One region of the Streptomyces sp. NPDC053560 genome, then DNA from elsewhere that is predicted to be linked to it. Evidence: predicted binding sites of a transcription regulator. Region 1 holds the regulator's gene; each other region holds the start of a gene.

Region 1 (4,557 bases):
TTGCGCCACTTCGTCAGCGACTTGGTGCCCCGCTCGCCCTTCCACTGCGTCACACAACGGGACGCCTGCCACGGCACGATCGCGTCCACGCCGGTCTCGGTCATGGTCTCCACGGCCAGTTCGCCGCGGTCGCCCTTGGGCAGCGCCTGCACGACCGTGATGCGGGGCAGCGGCGCCTCCTCGGTCCGTACGTCCGTCACCGCGACGTCGAGACGGTCCTTGCCCTCGACCGCGGCGACCGTCCCGTACGCGCCCCGTCCCGAGCCGTCGGTCAGCACGATCTCCTCGCCGACGCGCAGCCGCCGTACGGACACCGCGTGGCGTCCCTCGGGGCCGTCCAGGGTGAGGGCAGCGCCCGGCGCGGCGCCGGCCAGCGAGTCGACGAGGAAGACCGGGGCGGTCACGAGGCACTCCCAAGAGGTCCGGATCCGGCGGGGCCGGTGGGGTTCGATACGGCGCGCGCCGCGGCCAGTTCGGCCGCGAGCACCTCCATCAGCTCGGCGGCGGGCAGCCGCCGGGCCAGCCGGTGACCCTGGCCCGCCCACAGGCTCATGGCCTGCGGATCGCCGGCCTTGGCCGCGGCCTTGCGTACCGGGGAGGTGAGGAGGTGGACGGCCGGGTAGGCGGCCGGCGCGTACGGGCCGTGTTCGCGCAGGAAACGGTTGGCCAGCCCGCGGGCCGGGCGCCCGGAGAACGCCCGGGTCAGCTCGGTGCGCGTGTACAGCGGGTCGGTCAGCGCCTGCTTGTGCAGCGGGTGGGCGCCGGACTCGGGGCAGGCCAGGAAGGCCGTACCGAGCTGCGCGGACGCCGCGCCGGCCGCCAGTACGGCGGCGATCTGCGCGCCGCGCATCAGACCGCCCGCCGCGATGATGGGCAGCCGCACCGCCTCACGGACCTCGGCGATCAGCGCCAGCAGGCCGACGCCCGCGCCGGCGCCGTCGCTCTGCGGGTCGTCGCGGTGGGTGCCCTGGTGGCCGCCCGCCTCTATGCCCTGCACGCACACGGCGTCGGCGCCGGCCGCCTGCGCGGCGCGCGCCTCGGCGGCCGTGGTGACGGTCACGACGGTGTACGTGCCCACCCTGGCCAGGGACTCCACGGTCTCGGCGGTGGGGCAGCCGAAGGTGAACGAGACGACCGGCACCGGGTCCTCGCGGAGGATGGCGAGCTTGGCCTCGTACCCGTCGTCGGCGGCGCCCCGGGGGTCGCCGAGCGCGGTCCTGTACCAGTCGGCCTCGCCCGCGAGCTGGTCGCGGTAGACGTCGACGGCCGCGTCTTCGGCGAGCTCCGGATGCGGCATGAAGAGGTTCACGCCGAAGGGCCGGCCGGTCATCCCGCGCAGCCGCTCGATCTCCTGGTACATGCCGTCGGCCGTCTTGTAGCCCGCGGCGAGGAAGCCCAGGCCGCCCGCCCCGTTCACAGCCGCGGCCAGCTCGGGGCACGAGGCGCCGCCGGCCATGGGAGCCTGCACGATCGGGTGAGCGCTCAGCTCGGTCAGCGCGGTGGGCATGCCCATATCGTGTCACGCGTCACGGCCGCCCCCGAATCGGGGGCGGCCGTGCCCCGTACACACCAACGGCTGCTACCGGCCGTTGAACGCATCCTTCAGCCGCGAGAACAAGCCCTGCTGCCCGGGCTGGCTGTGCCTGCCCGGGGGACGACCCCCGAACCCCCGGCCCAATGCCTACCGGCCGTTGAACGCATCCTTCAGCCGCGAGAACAAGCCCTGCTGCCCGGGCTGGAACTGCCCGGTCGGGCGCTCCTCGCCGCGGAGCTTGGCGAGCCGGGTCAGCAGCTCCTCCTGCTCGGCGTCGAGCTTGCCCGGGGTCTGCACCTCGACGTGGACGACCAGGTCGCCGCGGCCGCCGCCGCGCAGGTGCGTGATGCCGCAGCCGTGCAGCGGGATGGACTGGCCGGACTGGGTGCCGGGCCGGATGTCGACGTCGCGTACCCCGTCCAGCGTCTCCAGCGGACACTTCGTGCCCAGCGCCGCCGCGGTCATCGGGATCGTGACCGTGCAGTGCAGGTCGTCGCCGCGCCGCTGGAAGACCGGGTGCGCGACCTCGTGGATCTCGACGTAGAGGTCACCGGCCGGGCCGCCGCCGGGGCCGACCTCGCCCTCGCCCGCGAGCTGGATGCGGGTGCCGTTGTCGACACCGGCCGGGATCTTGACCGTGAGCGTGCGGCGGGACCGGATGCGGCCGTCGCCCGCGCACTCGGGGCACGGGGTCGGTACGACCGTGCCGAACCCCTGGCACTGCGGGCAGGGCCGCGAGGTCATGACCTGGCCCAGGAAGGACCGGGTGACCTGCGAGACCTCGCCACGACCGCGGCACATGTCACAGGTCTGCGCGGAGGTGCCGGGCGCGGCGCCCTCGCCGGAGCAGGTCGTACACACGACCGCCGTGTCGACCTGGATGTCCTTGGTCGTGCCGAACGCGGCCTCGTGCAGCTCCACGTCCAGCCGGATCATGGCGTCCTGGCCGCGGCGGGTGCGCGAGCGCGGCCCGCGCTGCGACGCCGTGCCGAAGAACGCGTCCATGATGTCGGAGAAGTTGCCGAAGCCCGCGCCGAAGCCGGCACCGGCGCCGCCGCCCTGGGAGTTCGGGTCCCCGCCGAGGTCGTAGACCTGCTTCTTCTGCGGGTCCGACAGCACCTCGTAAGCGGCGTTGATCTCCTTGAACCGCTCCTGGGTCTTGGGATCCGGGTTCACATCCGGGTGCAGCTCGCGCGCCAGCCGCCGGAAAGCCTTCTTGATCTGGTCCTGCGAGGCGTCGCGACTGACACCGAGGACCGTGTAGTAGTCCGTGGCCACTTACGACTCCGCGAGGATCTGTCCGACGTAACGTGCCACTGCGCGTACCGCTCCCATCGTTCCGGGGTAGTCCATGCGGGTCGGTCCGACCACGCCGAGTTTGGCGACTGCCTCGTCGCCCGAACCGTAGCCGACGGCGACGACCGATGTGGAAGTGAGGCCCTCGTGAGCGTTCTCGTGCCCGATGCGCACGGTCATGCTCGAGTCCTTGGCCTCTCCCAGCAGCTTGAGGAGCACGACCTGCTCCTCCAGCGCCTCCAGCACCGGCCGGATCGTCAGCGGGAAATCATGACCGAAGCGCGTGAGATTGGCGGTACCGCCGATCATCAGCCGCTCCTCGGTCTCCTCCACCAGAGTCTCCAGCAACACCGACAGCACTGTCGAGACCGTGCCCCGGTCCTCCGTCTCGAAGGACTCGGGCAGGTCCTGCACCAGTTGCGGCACGTCCGTGAACCGGCGTCCCACGACACGGCTGTTGAGCCGCGCCCGCAGGTCCGCCAGGGACGTTTCGCCGAACGGCGCGGGGCAGTCGATCATGCGCTGCTCGACCCGCCCGGTATCGGTGATCAGGACGAGCATGAGCCGCGCGGGCGCCAGCGACAGCAGTTCCACGTGCCGGACGGTGGACCGGGTCAGCGAGGGGTACTGCACCACCGCGACCTGCCGGGTCAGCTGCGCGAGCAGCCGGACCGTACGGGCCACGACGTCGTCGAGGTCCACCGCGCTGTCGAGGAAGCTGTGGATCGCCTTGCGCTCGGGACCCGACAGCGGCTTGACGGCCGCCAGCTTGTCGACGAACAGGCGGTAGCCCTTGTCGGTGGGGATTCGGCCGGCGCTCGTGTGAGGCTGGGCGATGAAGCCCTCGTCCTCCAGCGCGGCCATGTCGTTGCGGACGGTGGCGGGAGAGACGCCGAGCTGGTGGCGCTCCGTGAGCGCCTTGGAGCCGACGGGCTCCTCGGTGCCGACGTAGTCCTGGACGATGGCACGCAGTACTTCGAGTCTGCGTTCGCTGAGCATCGCGCACACCTCCAGTCCCGTGCTCTCGCCGGGCCGTTCGCGGCCCGTCCGTCCGAGGCGGCCCGGCCGGCCGCCCCTGGCACTCGACCTGTCCGAGTGCCAAACCCCGTCCAGTGTACGGCCGGGTAGCACGGCCGGGGCAAGGCCGGGCGACACGGCTCGCGGCCCGGCGGGCCACCGTATCGCGCCGAGGCCGGTCCGTGTCCCCGGGATCGGCCCAGGTCAGCCGGGCGGCCGCGCGCGATTTCCCGGTATACGGGCTAGCGTCGCGGTATGCGCACGACTTGGGAAGAGGCTGGGTGGGAGCGGCTCGCGGACGGCGTCGCGCGGCGCCGGCTGCCGACCTGGGACGCCACCGTCGGCATCGTGGCCGGCACCACCGGCGTTCTCCTGATCGACACCGGGTCCGGGCTGCGCGAGGGCGCCGAGCTGCGCCGCCAGGTGCGCGACGTCCTGGGCCGTGAGGTGACGCACATCGTGCTCACCCATCCGCACTTCGATCACGTGCTGGGCACCGCGGCGTTCGCGGGAGTGACGGTTTTCGGGCCGACCGGACTGGGCGAGCTGCTGCGCCGCGAGCCGGAGGCGCTGGCCGGCGACGCGGTACGGAACGGGGCCGACCCGGAGGCGACGGCGGTGGCCGTGGACACCCTCGTCGTCCCCGATCACCCGATCTGCGGGGAGCGGACCCTCGACCTGGGCGACCGCCGCGTGCTGCTGGCGAACGT
Region 2 (4,557 bases), on a different contig from region 1:
CTACGGCGCGAGCAAGGCGTGGGTCGTGCAGTTCACCCAGGGCGCGGCACGGGACCTGGCCGGGAGCGGGGTGCGGCTGATGGCGCTGTGCCCGGGCTTCGTCCGTACCGAGTTCCACGAGCGCGCGGGCATGGGCACGGACAACATCCCCGGCTGGATGTGGCTGGACGCCGACAACCTGGTGGACGCGGCGATGAAGGACCTGGCCAGGGGCCGTTCGCTGTCCATCCCCGACCCCCGGTACAAGGCGCTGATGGGCGTGGTGAAGCTCGCCCCGCGCAACCTCCTGGGCGGCGTCACCTCCCGCACGGGCCGCAAGTACGGGCCGCAGTAGCCGGTCGCGCCAAAGACGACGGGCCCGGCACCTCCCTGGGAGATGCCGGGCCCGTTCGTACCGCAACCACCGCTTGAGTTACCCCCGCGGCGAGTTACCAGGTCCGCGAGAGCGGCTGGGGGTACCTCCCAGCGGTAGCTGGGGGAGGTTCAACCGCGAAGAGCAGGTCAGCTCACACTCAGTGCGCGTGGCCGTGTCCGTGGCCGGCGGCCTCGGGCTCCTCCTCGGCCGGCTTCTCGACGACCAGGGTCTCGGTCGTGAGCAGCAGGGAGGCGATGGAGGCGGCGTTCTCCAGGGCGGAGCGGGTGACCTTGACCGGGTCGATGACGCCGGCCTTCACCAGGTCGCCGTACTCACCGGTGGCGGCGTTGAAGCCGTTGCCCTTGTCGAGCTCGGCGACCTTGGAGGTGATGACGTAGCCCTCCAGGCCGGCGTTCTCGGCGATCCAGCGCAGCGGCTCGACGGCGGCGCGGCGGACGACGGCGACACCGGTGGCCTCGTCGCCCTCCTTGCCGAGGTTGCCCTCGAGCACCTTGACGGCGTGGACGAGCGCGGAGCCACCACCGGAGACGATGCCCTCCTCGACCGCGGCGCGGGTCGCGGAGATGGCGTCCTCAAGACGGTGCTTCTTCTCCTTGAGCTCGACCTCGGTGGCCGCACCCACGCGGATGACGCAGACGCCACCGGCGAGCTTGGCGAGGCGCTCCTGGAGCTTCTCGCGGTCCCAGTCCGAGTCGGTGGACTCGATCTCGGCCTTGATCTGCGCGACGCGGCCCGCGACGTCCTCGGAGTTGCCGCCACCGTCGACGATGGTGGTGTCGTCCTTGGTCACGGTCACGCGGCGGGCGGTGCCCAGCACGTCCAGACCGGCCTGGTCGAGCTTGAGGCCGACCTCCTCGGCGATGACGGTCGCACCGGTGAGGGTGGCCATGTCGCCGAGCATCGCCTTGCGGCGGTCACCGAAGCCGGGGGCCTTCACGGCGACGGCGTTGAAGGTGCCACGGATCTTGTTCACGACCAGGGTCGACAGGGCCTCGCCCTCGACGTCCTCGGCGATGATCAGCAGCGGCTTGGAGGAGCCGGCCTGGATGACCTTCTCCAGCAGCGGCAGCAGGTCCTGGATCGAACCGATCTTGCCCTGGTGGATGAGGATGTACGGGTCCTCGAGGACGGCCTCCATCCGCTCCTGGTCGGTGACCATGTACGGGGAGAGGTAACCCTTGTCGAAGGCCATGCCCTCGGTGAAGTCGAGCTCCAGGCCGAAGGTGTTGGACTCCTCGACGGTGATGACACCGTCCTTGCCGACCTTGTCCATCGCCTCGGCGATGAGCTCACCGACCTGCTTGTCCTGGGCGGACAGGCCGGCCACGGCGGCGATGTCCTCCTTGGAGTCGATCGGGCTGGCGATCGCGAGGAGGTCGTCGGACACGGCCTTGACGGCGGCGTCGATGCCCTTCTTCAGGGCGGCGGGGGAGGCACCGGCGGCGACGTTGCGCAGACCCTCACGGACCAGCGCCTGGGCCAGGACGGTGGCGGTGGTGGTGCCGTCACCAGCGATGTCGTTGGTCTTGGTCGCCACCTCCTTCACCAGCTGGGCGCCGAGGTTCTCGTACGGGTCGTCGACCTCGACCTCGCGGGCGATGGTGACACCGTCGTTGGTGATGGTCGGGGCGCCGAACTTCTTGTCGATGACGACGTTGCGGCCCTTGGGGCCGATCGTCACCTTGACCGTGTCGGCAAGCTTGTTGACGCCGCGCTCGAGGGCGCGACGGGCGTCCTCGTCGAACTTCAGAATCTTCGCCATGAGTTACGTGTCCTTAGTCGTACTCTCAACGAAATGCGCCCCTGCCCCGGGTGGTGAGACGCGGGAACCAGGGGCGCAGATCAGAACAGCTGGGGTGAAGCGTCGGCCTGGGAAATCCCAGGTCCCGGCTTACTTCTCGACGATCGCGAGAACGTCGCGGGCCGAGAGGACGAGGTACTCCTCGCCGTTGTACTTCACCTCGGTGCCGCCGTACTTGCTGTAGAGCACGACGTCGCCGACGGAAACGTCGAGCGGAAGACGGTTGCCGTCCTCGAAGCGGCCCGGGCCCACGGCCAGGACGACGCCCTCCTGGGGCTTCTCCTTGGCGGTGTCCGGAATGACCAGGCCCGAAGCCGTGGTCTGCTCGGCGTCGAGCGGCTGGACCACAATGCGGTCCTCGAGCGGCTTGATGGCAACCTTGGAGCTGGCGGTCGTCACGATCCGACCTCCCCCTTCGGAGATCTCACGGGGTTAACTGTCTGAGGTGGCGACCAGGTGGATCCGTCGTCGCGGGTGCCGGACCTGCCCGTCGCTGTGTTTGGCACTCTCCAGTGGTGAGTGCCAGCGCCGAGACTATGACGCGGTTAGCACTCGGTCAAGCGGAGTGCCAACGTGGCTCGTAAAGAGATCCGCGGCCTGACCGGACGGCAGTCTCGTGACCTGCCCCAGAATGGGACGGGTGAACCCTCTCGACGCCTTCTCCGCGCTGCTCAGCGACGAGGGCCGGACCCTGCTGGCCGGCCTCCGCGACCACGACCCCGCCCAGGAGCTCGCAACCGCCACCCGGCTGCGCCGCGAGCACCCCGCGGAGCTGGTGTCCGCGGCCCTCGGCCAGGCCAGGCTGCGGCAGCGCGCGGTCGCGAAGTTCGGCGCCGAGGACGCGTACCGGATGTTCTTCACCCCGAACGGCGTCGAGCAGTCCACCCGCCGCACCGTCGCCGTGCACCGCGCGGCGCGCCTGGCCGCGCTCGGCGTACGGTCCGTCGCCGACCTGTGCTGCGGCATCGGCGGCGACGCGATCGCGTACGCGCGGGCCGGGATCAAGGTGCTCGCGGTGGACCACGACCCGCTGACGGCGGAGGTCGCGCGGGCGAACGCCGAGGCGCTGGGCCTGGCCGACCTGATCGAGGTGCGCTGCGCGGACGTCACGGAGATCGACACGAGCCCGTACGACGCGGTCTTCGTGGACCCTGCGCGCAGAGGGGGCAAGGGGGCAGGGGCCGCGCGCAGCGCGTCGATGAGGGGCGGTGGCCGGGCGACGGGCGGGCGGATCTTCGACCCGGAGGCGTACTCCCCGCCGCTCTCCTGGGCCATCGAGGCGGCCCGCAAGGCCCCGCGCGCCGCGCTGAAGATCGCGCCCGGCATCCCGCACGAGGCGATCCCCGAGGACGCCGCGGCGGAGTGGATCTCGGACGGCGGCGACGTGAAGGAAGCGGTCCTCTGGTTCGGCACGGAACCCGGCTCCGTACGCGCCACCCTGCTGCCCTCGGGCGCCTCGCTCAGCACCACGGCGCCGCTCCCCGACCCGCCCGTACGCCCCGTGGGCCGGTACCTCTACGAGCCGGACGGCGCCGTCATCCGCGCCCACCTGGTCGCCGAGGCCGCCGCCGAGCTGGACGGGGGACTGATCGACGAGACCATCGCGTACGTCACCGCCGACGAGCTGCGCCCCACCCCGTACGCCGCCGCCTACGAGATCACCGACGTGCTGCCGTTCAACCTGAAGAAGCTCAAGTCACTCCTTCGTGAACGCGAGATCGGCGTGCTGACGGTCAAGAAGCGCGGCTCCGCCGTCGAGCCGGAGGAGATCCGCCGCAAGGTGAAGCTCCGCGGCCCGAACGCGGCCACGGTCCTGCTCACCCGCGTCGCGGGCGCGCCGACGATGCTCGTCGGACAGCCCGCGCCGCGGCCGGCCGGCGGCTGATCACGAGTACAGGTTGTCCTTGCTGACCTCGTGCACGTGGTCGTGGTCATGGCCGTGACCGTGCCCGTGGTGGGAGTGCGGGACGCCGTGCCGGTGCTGGTGGCCCGGGGCCGGGACGTGCGGCTCGGTGACCGGCAGGGAGGAGTCGGCGGACAGCTCCCAGGCGGAGTGCGGCCGGTTCCGCGCGACCATCTCGGCGCCGAGGGCCGCGACCATCGCGCCGTTGTCCGTGCACAGCTTCGGACGCGGCACGCGCAGCGTGATGCCCGCGTCCTCGCAGCGCCGCTCGGCCATCGCGCGCAGCCGCGAGTTGGCCGCCACGCCACCGCCGATCATCAGGTGCTCCACGCCGTGGTCCTTGCAGGCCCGTACGGCCTTCCGCGTCAGCACGTCCACGACGGCCTCCTGGAAGGACGCCGAGACGTCGGCCACCGGGACCTCCTCGCCGGCCGCGCGCCTGGCCTCGATCCAGCGGGCCACGGCGGTCTTCAGGCC
Region 3 (4,557 bases), on a different contig from region 1:
GCTCCACCGCCATCGGCCCCTCCGGCTGGGCCCTCTTCCCCCTCCTCAAGGGAAACCACGACCTGGGCACGACGGCGGTCATCTACGCCGTGGGCCTCCTCGCCGGCTATGTCGTCGGCTTCCTGGCCACCTACTTCTTCGGCTTCAGCAAGCAGATGCTCACCGACCTGAACACCGACACCACCCGCGCTCCGGTGGCCGGCGGCACCGCCCCCGGCACGTCCGCCACCGGCGGCGACACCGCCGCGGCCAAGGCCCCGGCGGCCGTATGACCCCTCCGCACTGAGCGGCACAGCAGCTCACATCAGGGTGCCGGGAGGGGGAGCCCCGTCCCGGCACCCTGGCTACCCGTTGCCGGCGGCCGTCCGCAGGAAGCGCACCAGCTCCTGCACGTCATACCCGAGACGCGGACCGCGCTCGGCGGCCATCAGCAGCAGTTGCCCGACGATCTCCGCGCCCCGGCCGTCGGTTCCGTCCTCACACCACTCGTCCAGCTTCTCGATACCGAGGCCGGACATGAGCAGCCCGTGCTCGGCACGGATCTCGGCACACACCTCGGCAACCGCGTCGAGGAGTCCGTCGCCGGGCCGCTCGCAGCACAGGGCCAGGTAGCCGCCGAGGTTCCGCACCTCACGGCCTTCGGGCGGCCGGGCTTTGAGCGTGTCGTAACGACGATCGTCGACTCCCGGCTGTTCGCCGGGCGGACAGTGGATCAGCCGGAACCGTTGCCGTCCGCGGCCGGTGGGTCTGGAGACCGAACGCCTCATGCGCGAGCGCGCCTGCCCCTCGTAGGTATCGGCCCGGACCGTGACCGTGCGGGTCCCGTCCGTCCCGGCAGCGGCGTACTCGCCGGTCGCCTCGTCCTTCTCGAACCTGATCGAAAGACCCATGGCGGCACCGTCCCACCCACCACCGACAACAGCGGCTGACCCGAAGGAGCTCGGCCCGCCCGCCGCGCCCCGGAAAACGCCCGAGGGCGGCACCCCCGTGATGGGGGTGCCGCCCTCGGTTCGTACAGCGATGAACAGCTGATCCGTTCCCGGAAGGGGGGATCAGAAGTCCATGTCACCGCCCGGCATGCCGCCCGGGGCGCCGCCCGCGGCGGCCTTCTCCGGCTTGTCGGCGATGACGGCCTCGGTGGTGAGGAAGAGCGCCGCGATGGAGGCGGCGTTCTGCAGCGCGGAGCGGGTGACCTTGGCGGGGTCGATGATGCCCTCGGCGATCATGTCGACGTACTCGCCGGTCGCGGCGTTCAGGCCGTGACCCACGGTCAGGTTGCGCACCTTCTCCACCACGACGCCGCCCTCAAGGCCGCCGTTGACGGAGATCTGCTTCAGCGGGGCCTCCAGGGCCAGCTTCACAGCGGCGGCACCGGTGGCCTCGTCACCCTCGAGCTCGAGCTTCTCGAAGACCGAGGAAGCCTGCAGCAGGGCGACGCCACCGCCGGCGACGATGCCCTCCTCGACGGCCGCCTTCGCGTTGCGAACGGCGTCCTCGATGCGGTGCTTGCGCTCCTTGAGCTCCACCTCGGTCGCGGCACCGGCCTTGATGACCGCAACACCGCCGGCGAGCTTCGCCAGGCGCTCCTGCAGCTTCTCGCGGTCGTAGTCGCTGTCCGAGTTCTCGATCTCGGCGCGGATCTGGTTGACGCGGCCCTGGACCTGGTCGCTGTCGCCGGCACCGTCGACGATGGTGGTCTCGTCCTTGGTGATGACGACCTTGCGGGCGCGGCCGAGCAGGTCGAGACCGGCGTTCTCCAGCTTGAGGCCGACCTCCTCGGAGATGACGGTGCCACCGGTGAGGATGGCGATGTCGCCGAGCATGGCCTTGCGGCGGTCACCGAAGCCCGGGGCCTTCACGGCGACGGACTTGAAGGTGCCACGGATCTTGTTGACGACCAGGGTCGACAGGGCCTCGCCCTCGACGTCCTCCGCGATGATCAGCAGCGGCTTGCCCGACTGCATGACCTTCTCCAGCAGCGGAAGGAGGTCCTTCACGTTGGAGATCTTGGAGTTGACGATCAGGATGTACGGGTCGTCGAGCGACGCCTCCATACGCTCCATGTCGGTGGCGAAGTACGCCGAGATGTAGCCCTTGTCGAAGCGCATACCCTCGGTGAGCTCCAGCTCCAGACCGAAGGTCTGGGACTCCTCGACGGTGATGACGCCTTCCTTGCCGACCTTGTCCATGGCCTCGGCGATGAGCTCACCGATCTGGGTGTCGGCCGCGGAGATGGAGGCGGTGGAGGCGATCTGCTCCTTGGTCTCCACGTCCTTCGCCTGCTCCAGCAGGGCGGCGGAGACGGCCTCGACGGCGCGCTCGATGCCGCGCTTCAGGGCCATCGGGTTGGCGCCGGCCGCGACGTTGCGCAGGCCCTCGCGGACCAGGGCCTGGGCCAGGACGGTCGCGGTCGTCGTGCCGTCACCGGCGACGTCGTCCGTCTTCTTCGCGACCTCCTTGACCAGCTCGGCGCCGATCTTCTCGTACGGGTCCTCGAGCTCGATCTCCTTGGCGATGGACACACCATCGTTGGTGATCGTGGGGGCGCCCCACTTCTTCTCAAGGACGACGTTGCGGCCCTTGGGGCCAAGGGTGACCTTGACGGCGTCGGCGAGCTGGTTCATCCCGCGCTCGAGACCGCGCCGTGCCTCCTCGTCGAACGCGATGATCTTGGCCATGTGAAGTGGTCCTCCCGGACAGGGGTGGAAACGCAGTGGACCGCGCTGGTGCCCGCGACGGACGGCCTGCAACCCCGTGGTTCCCTGCCCCACCGGGCCGCGGACCTCACCGGCCCGATCCGAAGTTCTGTCACTCTCACCTTCAGAGTGCTAACGCAATGATTAGCACTCGACCCCCTCGAGTGCAAGCGCCCAAGCAAGGCTGCAGGCTCGAGCGGCGACCACGCAAGAGGCCCGGGGCACACACGCGCCCGCGCACAACAGAAGGTCCGCACCCCCGTCAGGGAGCACGGACCTCCGTACGCTGCAGTCGGTCGGCGCTTCAGCCGGCCACGCGAACCATGTCCGCCTGCGGCCCCTTCTGGCCCTGCGAGATCTCGAACTCGACCCGCTGGCCTTCCTCAAGGGTGCGGTAACCGTCCATCTGGATCGCGCTGTAGTGGACGAAAACATCCGCACCACCGTCGACCGCGATGAAGCCGTACCCCTTCTCCGCGTTGAACCACTTGACGGTGCCCTGAGCCATTCCTAACTCCCCTATTGCTGGCCCTTGCGCAGGACCGCACTCCGCGGACCCGGGTCAGACCTCACCCCCAAGGAGGGTGTGCGCCGGAACGCGTCGACCGCCGCTGAATGTATCTGGACCGATGCCCAGCGCAACAGGTCAATCGGACGAGAATTCTGCCCACGACCATTCGCCGATATCCGGCGAAGTCTCAACAATTCTGGGCAAGCCGGGCCGGGCATAGCTCATCAACACGACAAATTGCGCACACACTTTGAGCACATCTTGTCGTGTTCTCATATGCGTCGGGCACGCGCGAGAAGAGGATTCACCTCAACTGTATCGCCTTTAACGACATGGAATCGCCCCGTCCGCTTCTAATGCGGACGGGGCGATTCCGGGGTGCGCATCCCGTCATTCACGAGACGGTGCACAAGGGGCGCGCACAGGGCGCACAAAGGGGCGTACAGCCGCTTTTCAGCAGCCGCCGGCCACCGCGGGAATGATCGAGACGCTGGCGCCGTCCGGCGTCGCGGTCTCCAGACCACCCTCGAAGCGCACGTCGTCGTCGTTGACGTAGACGTTCACGAAGCGGCGCAGCTTGCCCTGGTCGTCCAGGACGCGGGCCGCGATGCCGTTGTGGTTCTTCTCCAGGTCCTGGATGACCTCGGAGAGCTTCGCGCCCTCGGCGGGGACCTCGGCCTGGCCGCCGGTGTAGGTGCGGAGGATGGTGGGGATGCGGACGTTGACGCTCATGGTGTTTCTCTGCCTTCCGGGTTCAGGGGCGACGGGTACGGGGCCGCGCTGCGGCCGGGAGCCGGGGCTCAGCCGAGGCCGGCCTCGCGGAAGGAGTCCAGGCTCGGACGGATGGTCGCGGTCGGGCCGGTGGTCGGCGCGACGGCGTCCAGCGTCTTCAGGCCGTCGCCGGTGTTCAGGACGACGAGGGACTTGGCCGGGTCGATCCGGCCGTTCTCGATGAGCTTCTTGGTGACGCCGACGGTCACGCCGCCCGCGGTCTCCGCGAAGATGCCCTCGGTGCGGGCCAGCAGCTTGATCGCGTCCACGACCTGCTCGTCGTTGACGTCCTCGACGGCGCCGCCGGTGCGGCGGGCGATGTCGAGCACGTACGGGCCGTCCGCCGGGTTGCCGATGGCCAGCGACTTGGCGATGGTGTTCGGCTTCTGCGGGCGGACCACGTCGTGGCCGGCCTTGAAGGCGGTGGACACCGGCGAGCAGCCCTCGGCCTGGGCGCCGAAGATCTTGTACGGCTTGTCCTCGACCAGGCCGAGCTGGATCAGCTCCTTGAGCCCCTTGTCGATCTTCGTGAGCTGCGAGCCCGAGGCGATCGGGATGACCAGCTGGTCCGGCAGCTCC

The links. Region 1 encodes HrcA, which represses chaperone genes, less so after heat shock. Its sites were predicted from a motif close to TTNGCACTCNGNNNNNCNGAGTGCNAA; they were not measured.
Region 2: groES (co-chaperone GroES) is a predicted target of HrcA. The motif match lies at 2,723-2,749, and genes of this name have one in related genera.
Region 3: groL (chaperonin GroEL) is a predicted target of HrcA. The motif match lies at 2,841-2,867, and genes of this name have one in related genera.

What each region holds. Positions count from the first base shown of each region.
Region 1 is NZ_JBITXI010000007.1:452,027-456,583, reverse strand. Features, by position in the region: gene ACIGQF_RS19750 (16S rRNA (uracil(1498)-N(3))-methyltransferase) at 1-404, opposite strand, end outside; gene ACIGQF_RS19745 (nitronate monooxygenase) at 401-1,507, opposite strand; gene dnaJ (molecular chaperone DnaJ) at 1,682-2,812, opposite strand; gene hrcA (heat-inducible transcriptional repressor HrcA) at 2,813-3,829, opposite strand; gene ACIGQF_RS19730 (MBL fold metallo-hydrolase) at 4,103-4,557, shown strand, end outside.
Region 2 is NZ_JBITXI010000005.1:369,772-374,328, forward strand. Features, by position in the region: gene ACIGQF_RS14255 (SDR family oxidoreductase) at 1-334, shown strand, start outside; gene groL (chaperonin GroEL) at 513-2,138, opposite strand; gene groES (co-chaperone GroES) at 2,268-2,576, opposite strand; gene ACIGQF_RS14270 (methyltransferase domain-containing protein) at 2,809-4,062, shown strand; gene tsaD (tRNA (adenosine(37)-N6)-threonylcarbamoyltransferase complex transferase subunit TsaD) at 4,063-4,557, opposite strand, start outside.
Region 3 is NZ_JBITXI010000010.1:287,488-292,044, forward strand. Features, by position in the region: gene ACIGQF_RS25080 (PTS transporter subunit EIIC) at 1-272, shown strand, start outside; gene ACIGQF_RS25085 (hypothetical protein) at 345-890, opposite strand; gene groL (chaperonin GroEL) at 1,053-2,678, opposite strand; gene ACIGQF_RS25095 (cold-shock protein) at 3,001-3,204, opposite strand; gene ACIGQF_RS25100 (MoaD/ThiS family protein) at 3,661-3,939, opposite strand; gene thrC (threonine synthase) at 4,008-4,557, opposite strand, start outside.